Regions from separate parts of the Rhodococcus sp. 2G genome, predicted to be linked through region 3. Evidence: riboswitches for the same ligand, from Rfam matches in the RefSeq annotation. Region 3 holds a riboswitch; each other region holds the start of a gene.
What was found. Region 3 has a riboswitch for S-adenosylmethionine ahead of BO226_RS23450 (aminotransferase class V-fold PLP-dependent enzyme). Riboswitches for the same ligand answer to the same signal wherever they lie in the genome.
Positions count from the first base shown of each region.

Region 1: linked by a shared signal. The riboswitch ahead of metX (homoserine O-acetyltransferase MetX) and the one ahead of BO226_RS23450 (aminotransferase class V-fold PLP-dependent enzyme) in region 3 are both predicted to bind S-adenosylmethionine.
Region 2: linked by a shared signal. The riboswitch ahead of BO226_RS15430 (LLM class flavin-dependent oxidoreductase) and the one ahead of BO226_RS23450 (aminotransferase class V-fold PLP-dependent enzyme) in region 3 are both predicted to bind S-adenosylmethionine.

Region 1 covers NZ_CP018063.1:2,827,596-2,831,335, forward strand. The annotation lists gene BO226_RS13365 (hypothetical protein) at 1-36, opposite strand, end outside; gene BO226_RS13370 (NADP-dependent isocitrate dehydrogenase) at 181-1,398, opposite strand; SAM riboswitch class IV at 1,669-1,780, shown strand; gene metX (homoserine O-acetyltransferase MetX) at 1,915-3,042, shown strand; gene BO226_RS13380 (DUF3017 domain-containing protein) at 3,039-3,323, opposite strand; gene BO226_RS13385 (bifunctional methylenetetrahydrofolate dehydrogenase/methenyltetrahydrofolate cyclohydrolase) at 3,350-3,740, opposite strand, start outside.
Region 2 covers NZ_CP018063.1:3,278,580-3,282,319, forward strand. The annotation lists gene fgd (glucose-6-phosphate dehydrogenase (coenzyme-F420)) at 1-334, opposite strand, end outside; gene BO226_RS15425 (DUF559 domain-containing protein) at 460-1,320, opposite strand; partial or broken gene BO226_RS15430 (LLM class flavin-dependent oxidoreductase) at 1,444-1,851, opposite strand; SAM riboswitch class I at 2,249-2,341, opposite strand; gene BO226_RS15435 (sulfite exporter TauE/SafE family protein) at 2,491-3,264, shown strand; gene cobU (bifunctional adenosylcobinamide kinase/adenosylcobinamide-phosphate guanylyltransferase) at 3,328-3,740, opposite strand, start outside.
Region 3 covers NZ_CP018063.1:4,940,281-4,944,020, reverse strand. The annotation lists gene BO226_RS23455 (LLM class flavin-dependent oxidoreductase) at 1-603, opposite strand, end outside; gene BO226_RS23450 (aminotransferase class V-fold PLP-dependent enzyme) at 812-2,125, opposite strand; SAM riboswitch class IV at 2,194-2,311, opposite strand; gene BO226_RS23445 (Pls/PosA family non-ribosomal peptide synthetase) at 2,477-3,740, shown strand, end outside.

The DNA.
Region 1 (3,740 bases), 2.1 Mb from region 3:
GCCGCGGGCTTCGGAGTCGGTGGCAGTGGTGGTCACGGCCGTCCTCCTCCCGAGCCCTACGGTGATGCGACTGACAGTGGTACACGAAACGGTAGCCGGTGCCGGGAGTGCTCGGGAACACGACACGGGACGCCCGATTGGGGCGTCCCGTGTACGTGCTGTCGAGAACGGAGCGGAAGATCAGGCGCGAGCCTTCTGCAGGTTCTCGTCGAGCGCTGCGAGGAACTCCTCGGTGGTCAGCCAGCCCTGCTCGGGGCCGACGAGCAGGGCGAGGTCCTTGGTCATCTGACCGGCTTCGACGGTCTTGATGACGACGTCCTCGAGCTGCTGCGCGAACTCGATGACCTCGGGGGTGTTGTCCAGCTTGCCGCGGTGCTCGAGGCCACGGGTCCAGGCGAAGATCGACGCGATCGGGTTGGTCGACGTCGGCTTGCCCTGCTGGTGCTGACGGTAGTGCCGGGTGACGGTGCCGTGTGCGGCCTCCGCCTCGACGGTCTTGCCATCCGGGGTCATCAGGACGGAGGTCATCAGCCCCAGCGAGCCGTAGCCCTGCGCGACGGTGTCGGACTGGACGTCGCCGTCGTAGTTCTTGCAGGCCCAGACGTAGCCGCCCTCCCACTTGAGGGACGATGCGACCATGTCGTCGATGAGGCGGTGCTCGTAGGTGAGACCGGCGGCGTCGAACTCCGCCTTGAACTCTTCCTCGTAGATCCGCTGGAACTCGTCCTTGAACATGCCGTCGTAGGCCTTCAGGATCGTGTTCTTGGTCGACAGGTAGACCGGGTAGTTGCGCTGCAGGCCGTACGAGAGCGAGGCGCGCGCGAAGTCCTGGATGGACTTCTTGTAGTTGTACATACCCATCACGACGCCGCCGTCCTCGGGGATCTGGCAGACCTCGTGCTGGATCGGCTCGCTGCCGTCCTCGGGCGTGAAGGTGATGGTGACGGTGCCCGGGCGGTCGACCTTGAAGTCGGTGGCGCGGTACTGATCGCCGAACGCGTGACGGCCGACGATGACGGGCTTGGTCCAGCCCGGCACCAGACGCGGCACGTTCGAGATGATGATGGGCGCGCGGAAGATGGTGCCGCCGAGGATGTTACGGATGGTGCCGTTGGGCGACCGCCACATCTTCTTCAGGCCGAACTCCTCGACACGCGCTTCGTCGGGGGTGATGGTGGCGCACTTGACGCCGACGTTGTGCTTCTTGATGGCGTTCGCCGCATCGACCGTCACCTGGTCGTCGGTGGCGTCGCGGTTCTCCACGCCGAGGTCGTAGTACTCGAGATCCACGTCCAGGTACGGGTGGATCAGCTTGTCCTTGATGAACTGCCAGATGATGCGGGTCATCTCGTCGCCGTCGAGCTCGACGACCTTACCTTCAACCTTGATCTTGGACATATGCGTTTCGTGTCCTCCTAGGACGTTTCTGTAGGTCCCCAATCGACCGCACTTTGTGGGTGCGGTCGCCGTCGGCTCGCGAGCAGCGAGCATGGCCGTGTCCACGTCCTGAACCGCGGCCAAACATGACAAGCGTACTGCTATTGCCGACGACCGCAAAGCGCCTCGTCCCACCCTCACGCCCTACCGACCGGTAACTTTCCTGCTGGTCAGGGATGTTCAGAGGGTGCATAAAGACCCTGCAACGGAGAGTCGCTAGACTGCCGGGAAAGTCATGAGTGCCAGCGTCAAGCCCCGGCTTGCTGGCCGGCAACCCTCCGACCGGGGTGGGGTGCTCCGGGTGATGACACGGTCGGTGGAACCCCACCGACAAGCCTGTTGTCGGGAGGACTGAGATGATGATGTGCTGTCGCACGCAAGCCACGATCACACCTCCCATCACCGCCGGAAGGACGCGATGACCGACATCCGCAGCCGGCGCTGCCAGCCCACCGCGAGCCTCGAGGCGGTCATCTCTTGACGGCGGGCACCGAGCGGCGTCGCGTCGAACTGCCCCCGGCAGACGGACGCCTCGACACCATCGACATCGGTGATCTCGCGCTCGAGAGCGGCGAGACGCTGCCGAACGTCACCGTCGCCGTGCAGAGGTGGGGCGAACTGTCCCCCGCCCGCGACAACGTGGTGCTCGTCGAACACGCCCTCACCGGCGACTCGCACGTCACCGGCCCCGCCGGACCGGACCATCCGTCCCCCGGCTGGTGGTCGGGCATGGTCGGCCCCGGTGCTCCGATCGACACCGACCGCTGGTGCGTGGTTTCGACGAACATTCTCGGCGGGTGCCGCGGCACCACCGGCCCCGGCAGCACCGCACCCGACGGCAAGGCCTGGGGATCCCGCTTCCCGCTGATCACCGTGCGCGACCAGGTGGCGGCCGAGGTGGCGCTGCTCGACAGGCTCGGCATCGACGTCCCCGCCGCCGTGACCGGCGGATCGATGGGTGGCATGCGCACCCTCGAGTGGATCATCGCGTACCCGGAGCGGGTGCGAGCGTCGCTCGTCCTCGCCACCGGTGCCCGCGCGACCGCCGACCAGATCGGCACCCAGACCGCGCAGATGGCTGCCATCACGGCCGACCCCGACTGGCAGGGCGGCGACTACTACGGCACGGGGCGGCGTCCCGAAGCCGGACTCGCCATCGCCCGGACCATCGCGCACCTCACCTACCGGACCGAACTCGAACTCGACACGCGCTTCGGGAATCTACCCCAGGACGACGAGGACCCGTGGCGCGGCGGCCGGTACGCCGTGCAGAGCTATCTCGAGCACCAGGCGCGCAAGCTCGTCGCGCGTTTCGATCCCGGTACCTACGTGGTGTTGTCCGACGTGATGAACCGGCACGACGTCGGGCGCGGACGCGGCGGCGTCGAGGCCGCACTCGCGTCCACCCCGGTCCCGACGATCGTCGCCGGCGTCGACTCCGACCGCCTGTACCCGCTGCGCCTGCAGCAGGAGATCGCCGATCTGCTCCCGGGATCGGGCGACCTGCGTGTGCTCGTCTCCCGCGACGGACACGACGGATTCCTCACCGAGGCCGACGAGGTCGCGAAGCTCCTCGTCGAACTGATGAAGCTCGCCGAGGGCTAGTCGGTTCCCAGCGGGTCGATCGACGCGGCGAGCGCTACCACGATTCCGCCGACGACCATCATCGAGGCGACGTCGAACGCCTTGCCGCGTACCGCGAGGACACCGACCTTGTCCTCGTCGAGAGCCCAGCGGAACAGGCCGGCGAGGATGGTGGCGCCGCCGAAGACGAACGCTCCGCGTCGCCACCGATCGGCGATCACCAAGATCACCGCTGCCGCGATCACCAGGGTGACCGCGAGCAGCGGCAGGTTCAGACGCGTGAATCGCATAGCCTGAGCCATCTCGTCTCCCGGGGTCGTCGACCCGCTTATCGGGTCGCGAGCAGCTCGGCCCGCTCCACGACGTTGGTCAGCAGGAAGGCGCGGGTGAGCGGTCCGACGCCACCGGGGTTCGGGGACACGAAGCCCGCGACCTCGCGCACGTCCGCGGCGACGTCGCCGCGCAGTCCGTCCTCGGTGCGGGAGACACCCACGTCCAGCACAGCGGCGCCGGGCTTGACCATGTCCGCCGTCACCAGCCCGGGAACACCTGCGGCGGCGACGATGATGTCGGCGCGACGCACCTCTGCAGCGAGATCACGAGTGCCGGTGTGGCAGAGGGTGACCGTCGCGTTCTCCGAACGACGGGTCAGCAGCAGACCGATCGGGCGGCCGACGGTGACGCCACGACCGACCACCACCACGTGCGCGCCGGCGATC
Region 2 (3,740 bases), 1.7 Mb from region 3:
GTGCTTCACCGGTGCCGACCCCGAGGAAGATCCGTCCCGGATACAGACACCCCATCGTCGCGAAGGCCTGCGCGATCACCGCCGGGTTGTACCGGAACGTCGGCGTGAGCACACTCGTGCCCAGCTGCAACCTTTCGGTGCGCTCCCCCACAGCGGTCATCCACGCCAACGAGAACGGCGCATGCCCACCGTTGTGCCGCCACGGCTGGAAATGATCCGACACCGTCGCCGAATCCATCCCGTGCGCCTCGGCCAACACACCCAACTCCACCAGCTCGCGCGGGCCGAACTGCTCCGCCGACGCCTTGTATCCCAACTTCAAACCCTGAGCCACAGATTCCTCCGACCGTTCGCGTTCCGATGTCCCCGAGTATGCCCACCGGACGCTCGTCGTCGGTCGAGACCGACGTTGTGTTCGAAATTCACCGAAGAATCGCACACAACACCGGTCTCGACAGGTCACCCGAGGGCACCGGCGCGGTGCAACGCGCGTCGCACCCTTTCGACGAGGACTCGAGGTCGCCGATACAGCAGGTCGGCGCCGACACGCACCACGGTCCAACCGAGCTCCGACAGCAACGCATAGCGGTCGATGTCGATGGTCCGCTGTACTCGGTCGGTCCAGTGCTGCGCACCGTCGTACTCGACGAGGACCCTCCACTGCTTCCAGCCCATGTCCGCACGTGCCACGAACCGCCCACCGTCGTAGATCTCGATCTGCGTCTCCGGCACGGGCAGACCGGACCGGACGATCAGCAGCCGCGTGTGCGTCTCCGGTGGTGACGCGGCACCTCCGTCGACGAGTTCGAGAACCTTCCGTACGGACGCGAGGTGCCGAGCGCCCTTGTTCCGAGCGGCCACCGCTTCGATCTCGTGGACCTTCGTTCCGGTCGCATTGCAGAGCGCGTCCACCATTTCGACGCACCGATCGAGGTCCGCACCGCGCGCGAGGTCGAAGGCCGTTCGGGCCGGTATCGTCACCGTCATTCCGTCGACGACGCAGGATTCGATGTCGTCGACGCTGCGAACGATGATGCCCGGCGTCGAGTGCAGTTTTCCGGGCCGCACGATCTCCGCGGGCAACGACGCGTCGAGCCAACGGGTCCCGTGCACGGCGGCTGCGGACGGTCCGGCCAGTACCCCGGCGCCTCCGGTCCACAACCAGGCGGCCTTCGCGCGTAGCAGCGCGGTCGCTTCGACTCCCGGAGCGACGTACACATTGCGATGAAGCTTCACGAAGTAGTGCCGAAGTTGATACCGCGTCACCGATCCGGCCGCCAGTGCATCGGTGCCGGCGAACGGTTCGTGGAAGTCGACCATGAGCGCGAGCGTGCCCGGTCTCCTGCGTTCCCGGTACCCCGAATCCGCCGTCTGTGGAGAACTTTCGACGTTATCCCCAGACGCGCCGAATCGAGACCGGTGTTGTTGTCGATTTCTCGCGAGTTATCGACAACAACACCGGTCTCGACGAACGTCCTCGTGGCCGTGGGTGACCGAGGTGACGACGAGTTCGTCGGCGTCCGTTACTCGGCGGAGGGTGTCGAGACGCTCCGCCACCGAGCTCGGCGCCCCCACGAACTGGGTGACGATGCGGTCGTCGACGAGGGCTCGCTCCTCGTCGGTCAGCGGCGGGGTGGTCTCCGGGTCCGGGTACGGGATCGCGCCGTGGCCCGAGCGGATGCTGTGCGTCCAATGCCCGTAGGTCGACGCCAACTCGCGTGCGGTGGCGTCGTCGTCGGCGACCACCGCGTCGGCCGAGACCACCACGTAGGGCTTCCTCAGGATCGGCGACGGACGGAACGCCGACCGGTACGCCTCGACCGCTTCGACTGTCGTGCCCGGGTGGACGTGCTCACGGCGACGTCCTGTGGGCGGGAGCCATCGGAATGGGCCTTTCGGGAATGCCGGGTGTGGGAAAGCGAGGGTGCAGACGTGGGTCCCGGCCCGTCCCCCTGCGGACGGGCCGGGACTCACGCGGCGAAGAACGACGGGAGGTTCGGCGAGCGGTTCGGCTCAGCGACGACACCGGTGCGAAGTACCGCTATGACACCGGTGCGAAGTACCGCTATGACACCGGTGCGGAGTACCGCCGTGACACCGCTGCGGAGTACCGCCGTGACACCGCTGCGGAGTACCGCCGTGACACCGCTGCGGAGTACCGCCGTGACACCGCTGCGAAGTACCGCGGCACAGGTCGATGTGCAGGCGGCACCACGAGGCGCGCTCGGTCCAGCGGGTCATGCTCGTTCCTCCATCGATCCCGGCGGTAGCACCCGCACCCGCGTACGGGGGGTTGCTGCGACGTCGTAGAGCCAGGTCTCTCGGTCGCTCTGGATGGTCGCGCCTCAAGCTACGGAGTGCGGCACGCCGCGGAAAGGCTTTCTCTCACTGTGACGGAAATCCGTTCCTCGTCGAGACCGATGTCGATGTCGACGCGGTGCCCCGGCATCGACGACAAGGCCGGTTTCGGTACGCCGTAGACTCGCCTCGGTGACCCCGCTCGAACTCTTCCTCGTCGCATTGGCCGGACTGGGCGCCGGAGCGATCAACTCCCTCGTCGGATCCGGCACTCTCATCACCTTCCCGACGCTCGTCGCGTTCGGTGTGCCCCCGGTGACCGCGACGATGTCCAACGCGATCGGCCTGGTCGCTGGAGGTGTGTCAGGCACCTGGGGGTATCGGCGCGAGCTGCGCGGGCAATGGGAGCGGCTGCGATGGCAGATCCCGGCGTCGTTCTGCGGGGCACTGGTAGGAGCGTGGCTCCTGCTCCACCTGCCTGAGACCGTCTTCGAGACGGTCGTACCCATCCTGCTCCTCCTGGCCCTTACCCTCGTCGTGTTCCAGCCGAAGATCCAGGCGTGGGTGGCCCGCAGAACCGGCGACGACGCCGACGGCCACCTCGGACCGGTGCGGATGACACTGCTCGTCGTCGGCACTTTCGCCGTCGGCATCTACGGCGGCTATTTCACGGCGGCGCAGGGCATTCTGCTCATGGGTTTGTTCGGAGCGTTGCTGCACGACCACATCCAGCGACAGAACGCGGTGAAGAATCTGCTGTCGCTGGTGGTGAACGTCGTGGCCGCGTGCGCGTACATCCTGGTGGCGTTCGACCGGATCGACTGGACCGTGGCCGCACTGATCGCGGTGGGTTCTTTGATCGGTGGCTATCTCGGTTCCCACTACGGCCGGCGCCTGTCGCCGGTCGCGCTGCGGGCGGTGATCGTCGTGGTGGGGCTGATCGGGCTTTACCGACTGCTCGCCTGACGCACCACTTTCCGGAATTCGCCTCTGCCGGGGTTGTCCGCAGCGTTACGAGAAGAACAGGTATCAATTCGATTTCAGAGAAATGGGAATCCCCGCCACCACGAGAGTTGCCGACTCACTGGCCTCGGCGACCCGCGCATTGAGCCGACCCAGCATGTCGCGGAACAACCGCCCCGACGCACTCGCCGGCACCACACCACTGCCCACCTCGTTGCTGACCGCGACCACGGGGACCCGGGCCTGCCGCCACGCATCGAGGAGATCGTCGATGTCGGCGTCGACGGCAGCGGAATTCTCTGTGTTCCACACGTCGTGGAGGTCGAGTCGTGCCGTGAGCCAGGTTCCGAGACAGTCGACGAGCAGGGGTTCGTCCGCGTCCCGCAGTACCTTCGCCACGTCCGGGGTCTCGATCGTCGACCACGATTTCGGTCGTCTCTCCCGATGCAGTGCAACACGTTCCGCCCACTCCGCGTCAC
Region 3 (3,740 bases):
GGATGTCCGAGCGCCCTCACCGAACCGGCGCAGGACCTCGACGACGGTCGGCGAGACCTCGACGAGGCCGCGCGACTCCAGCCACGGCAGCGTTCCGTCGACGAGATGCTCGACGGTGAACGGCGCGGCGAGCGGGATCAGCGTGACGCCGTCGGCGACCTGCACGGCATGGATGTCCGCGATCAGCCCGGCGAGACCGTGCGGCGTTCCGACATAGGACAGCGTGCCGGCCTCCCCGCGAGTCGATTCCGGGCGGGTGCGGCGGGTGCGGGCGGTGCGGGCATCGGAGGCGAGGACGATCTCGACGTCGACGAGCACCGTGACCGAATCGGGATCGCGGCCCTCCTCGGCGGCCTCTGCACGGATGCGGTCGCGCAGTTTCCCGGCTTCACGCAGGTCGGCGGCACGCACCCGCACGACGTTGGATACATCGGCGCTGAGGTCGAGCGGCGGGTCGCCGACACGTCCCAGGGTCAGGTCGGCCCAGTAGTCGGGCCCGGAGTGACCGGTGAGTTCGACGGCGACGCGCAACGGCCGGATCGCGGCGGACTCGACGACGGCCGGGTCTGCGGATACAGGGGTGACGGTGGATGCGACGGACATGGGATACCTCTCGGTACGGGCCGCGGAGCGGCACGGAGGGATAGGCCTGTGAGCCGGAAGACTGTGAGGGAGAAGACCTTCAGTCCGGACAGATTCCCGATGCCGTACGGCAGAGGTCGACATGACGACGGCACCAGCGTGCCGCAGCGATCGTCCTCGTCCGTCCCATGCGAATTACCCTACTGATCCTATGGGGAATTGTCGACCGTTAGACGCACGGAGATGCGTCGCCGTCGGTCGCTCCGAGGCCGGGACGCGTCTCCGGCGAGGGGTTCCACACGCCGGCGGTCTTCGCGTGCACCCACGTCGGCCCGTTCTCGACCAGCGACCGGAGCGCTCCGAGGAGCCGCTCGACATCGTCGGACGAGCTGCCGAGTCCGAGCGACGCCCGGACGGCTCCGCCGGCACGACCGACCCGCGCGAGCAGCGGGTGGGCGCAGAAGCGTCCGTCACGGACGCCGATGCCGTACTCGGCGGACAGATAGGAGGCGACGTGGCCGGGCTCGTAGCCGTCGACCGTGAAGGTGACGATCCCGACACTGTCGGCCGAATCGTTCCACAGCCGAAGCACTTCCACGCCGTCGATGGCCTGCAGACCGTCGACGAGCAGGGCGCACAGGGCCTCCTCGTGACGGATCACCGCGTCGGCGTCGAAACCGGCGAGCGCATCGCACGCGGCGGCAAGGGCGGCGACGCCGAGCACGTTGGGGGTGCCGGCCTCGTGACGCGCAGGGGCGCAGGACCATTCGGTGTGATCGAGGCGCACCTCGCGCACCGCGCCGCCACCGGCGAGGTACGGCTCGGCGGCGTCGAGCCAGTCTCGGCGGCCGACGAGCACTCCCGCACCGAACGGCGCGTACAGCTTGTGGCCGGAGAAGGCGAGGTAGTCCACACCGAGCTCGACGAGATCGACACGGCGATGGGGCACGAGCTGCGCACCGTCGACGAGGATCCGGGCACCGGAAGCGTGTGCGAGCTCGGCGAGTTCGGCGATCGGCAGGACCTCACCGGTGACGTTGGAAGCACCGGTGACGGCGAGCAGGGCCGCGGGTGCGCGCTGCAGTTCGACCGCGAGACGCCACACCGTCTCGGAGACGGTGTCCGCAGCCTCGACGATGCGAGAGTTCTTCCAGGGCAGCAGATTCGCGTGGTGCTCGATGTCGAGCACCACGACATCGCCGGGCACCGCACTCGCGAGCAGGTTCAGCGAATCGGTGGTGTTGCGCGTGAAGACGACGACCTGGTCGTCGGCCGCGCCGACGAAGCGCGACACGGAGGAGCGGGCGTCCTCGTAGGCGGTGGTGCTGATCCGCGAAGCGTATCCGGCGCCGCGGTGCACGCTCGCATAGAAGGGCAGCAGCTCGGTGATGCGGTCGGTGACGGCGGACAGCGCCGGTGCGCTCGCCGCGTAGTCGAAGTTCGCATAGGTGCAGGTACCCCCCTGGACGAGCGGAACCTGCACGTCACAGCCGGAAACGGTGGCAAAGGGAGCGATGCAGGTGGTGGTGGCTACAGCAGTCATGACAAATCCCTTGTGTACTCGGGGACCCGCCGGTGACGCCTACGACGGAGAATTCTCGTCGCCGGCGGAGTCCGCGCTTGCCGTGTCCGGTAGTGGATTCACGGCCCGGTCGTCACCCGGAGCACCCCACCGCGGTTGGAGGGTTGCCGACCAGCTAGCCGGGGCTTGACGCTGGTACTCATGACCTGGCGAAGAGAATGGCAGGACGACCGGGCCGTGTCAACCCCGCACAGCTCCGCGTCGCCCGGCACCGCACGACGCCGACACGCGTTCTGCGCGCCGAACGTTCACCTGCCGTCCACCCGGACGTGAGATAACCGGAAGCACCATCGAGCAGAAGGACCAGCGGAATTGCCAGCCATAACCTCGACCCCCGTCGGCCGGTCCCCCATCCCCGACGAGTTCCTCCGCGCGTCGCACGCTCCACCCGCCCGCACCCTCGTCGACCTGCTGCGGAGCACTGCCGAAGCACATCCCGACGCCCCCGCGATCGACGACGGCGCGACGGTCCTCGAATACGCCGAACTGGTCGAGGCGGTGATCGCCGGTGCGTATGCGCTGAACGACGCGGGCGTCGGGGCCGGCGACAGGGTCGGGGTCCGCATGACCTCCGGGCGCAGCGACCTGTATGTGACGATTCTCTCCATTCTCGCCGCGGGCGCCGCGTACGTCCCCGTCGACGCCGACGATCCCGACGAGCGGGCCGAACTCGTGTTCTCGGAAGCGCAGGTCACCGCCATCGTCACGGACGAGGGCATCGGACCGGGCACGGCCGCGCCGTCGGGCACCCCGGTGGTGCGGGGCCCGAACCTCGATGACGACGCGTGGATCATCTTCACCTCCGGTTCAACCGGAACACCGAAGGGTGTCGCCGTCACCCACCGCAATGCGGCGGCCTTCGTCGACGCGGAAGCGCGGATGTTCTGCCAAGGGGAGCCGCTCGGTCCCGGCGACCGGGTCCTGGCCGGGCTGTCCGTGGCGTTCGACGCCTCGTGCGAGGAGATGTGGCTCGCCTGGCGGCACGGCGCCTGCCTGGTTCCGGCGCCCCGCGCGCTCGTCCGCTCCGGCATGGACCTCGGGCCGTGGCTCGTCTCGCGCAACATCAACGTCGTCTCCACGGTGCCCACCCTCGCGGCGATGTGGCCGGCCGAAGCCCTCGAGGCGGTGCGTCTGCTCATCTTCGGTGGCGAGGCCTGCCCACCCGATCTCGTCGAACGTCTCGCGGTTCGGGGACGCGAGGTGTGGAACACCTACGGCCCCACCGAGGCGACGGTCGTGGCCTGCGCGTCGCTGATGGACGGCACCGGACCGGTCCGCATCGGCCTGCCCCTCGACGGATGGGATCTCGCCGTCGTGGACGCCGACGGCAACCCCGTCGAGGAGGGCGCGACCGGTGAACTCGTCATCGGTGGTGTCGGCCTCGCGCGCTACCTCGATCCGGCGAAGGACGCCGAGAAGTACGCTCCGATGCCCATGCTCGGCTGGGACCGCGCCTACCGCAGCGGTGATCTCGTGACGCTCGACCGCGCCGGTCTGCTGTTCCAGGGACGCGCCGACGACCAGGTCAAGATCGGTGGCCGCCGCATCGAACTCGGCGAGGTCGACAACGCACTGC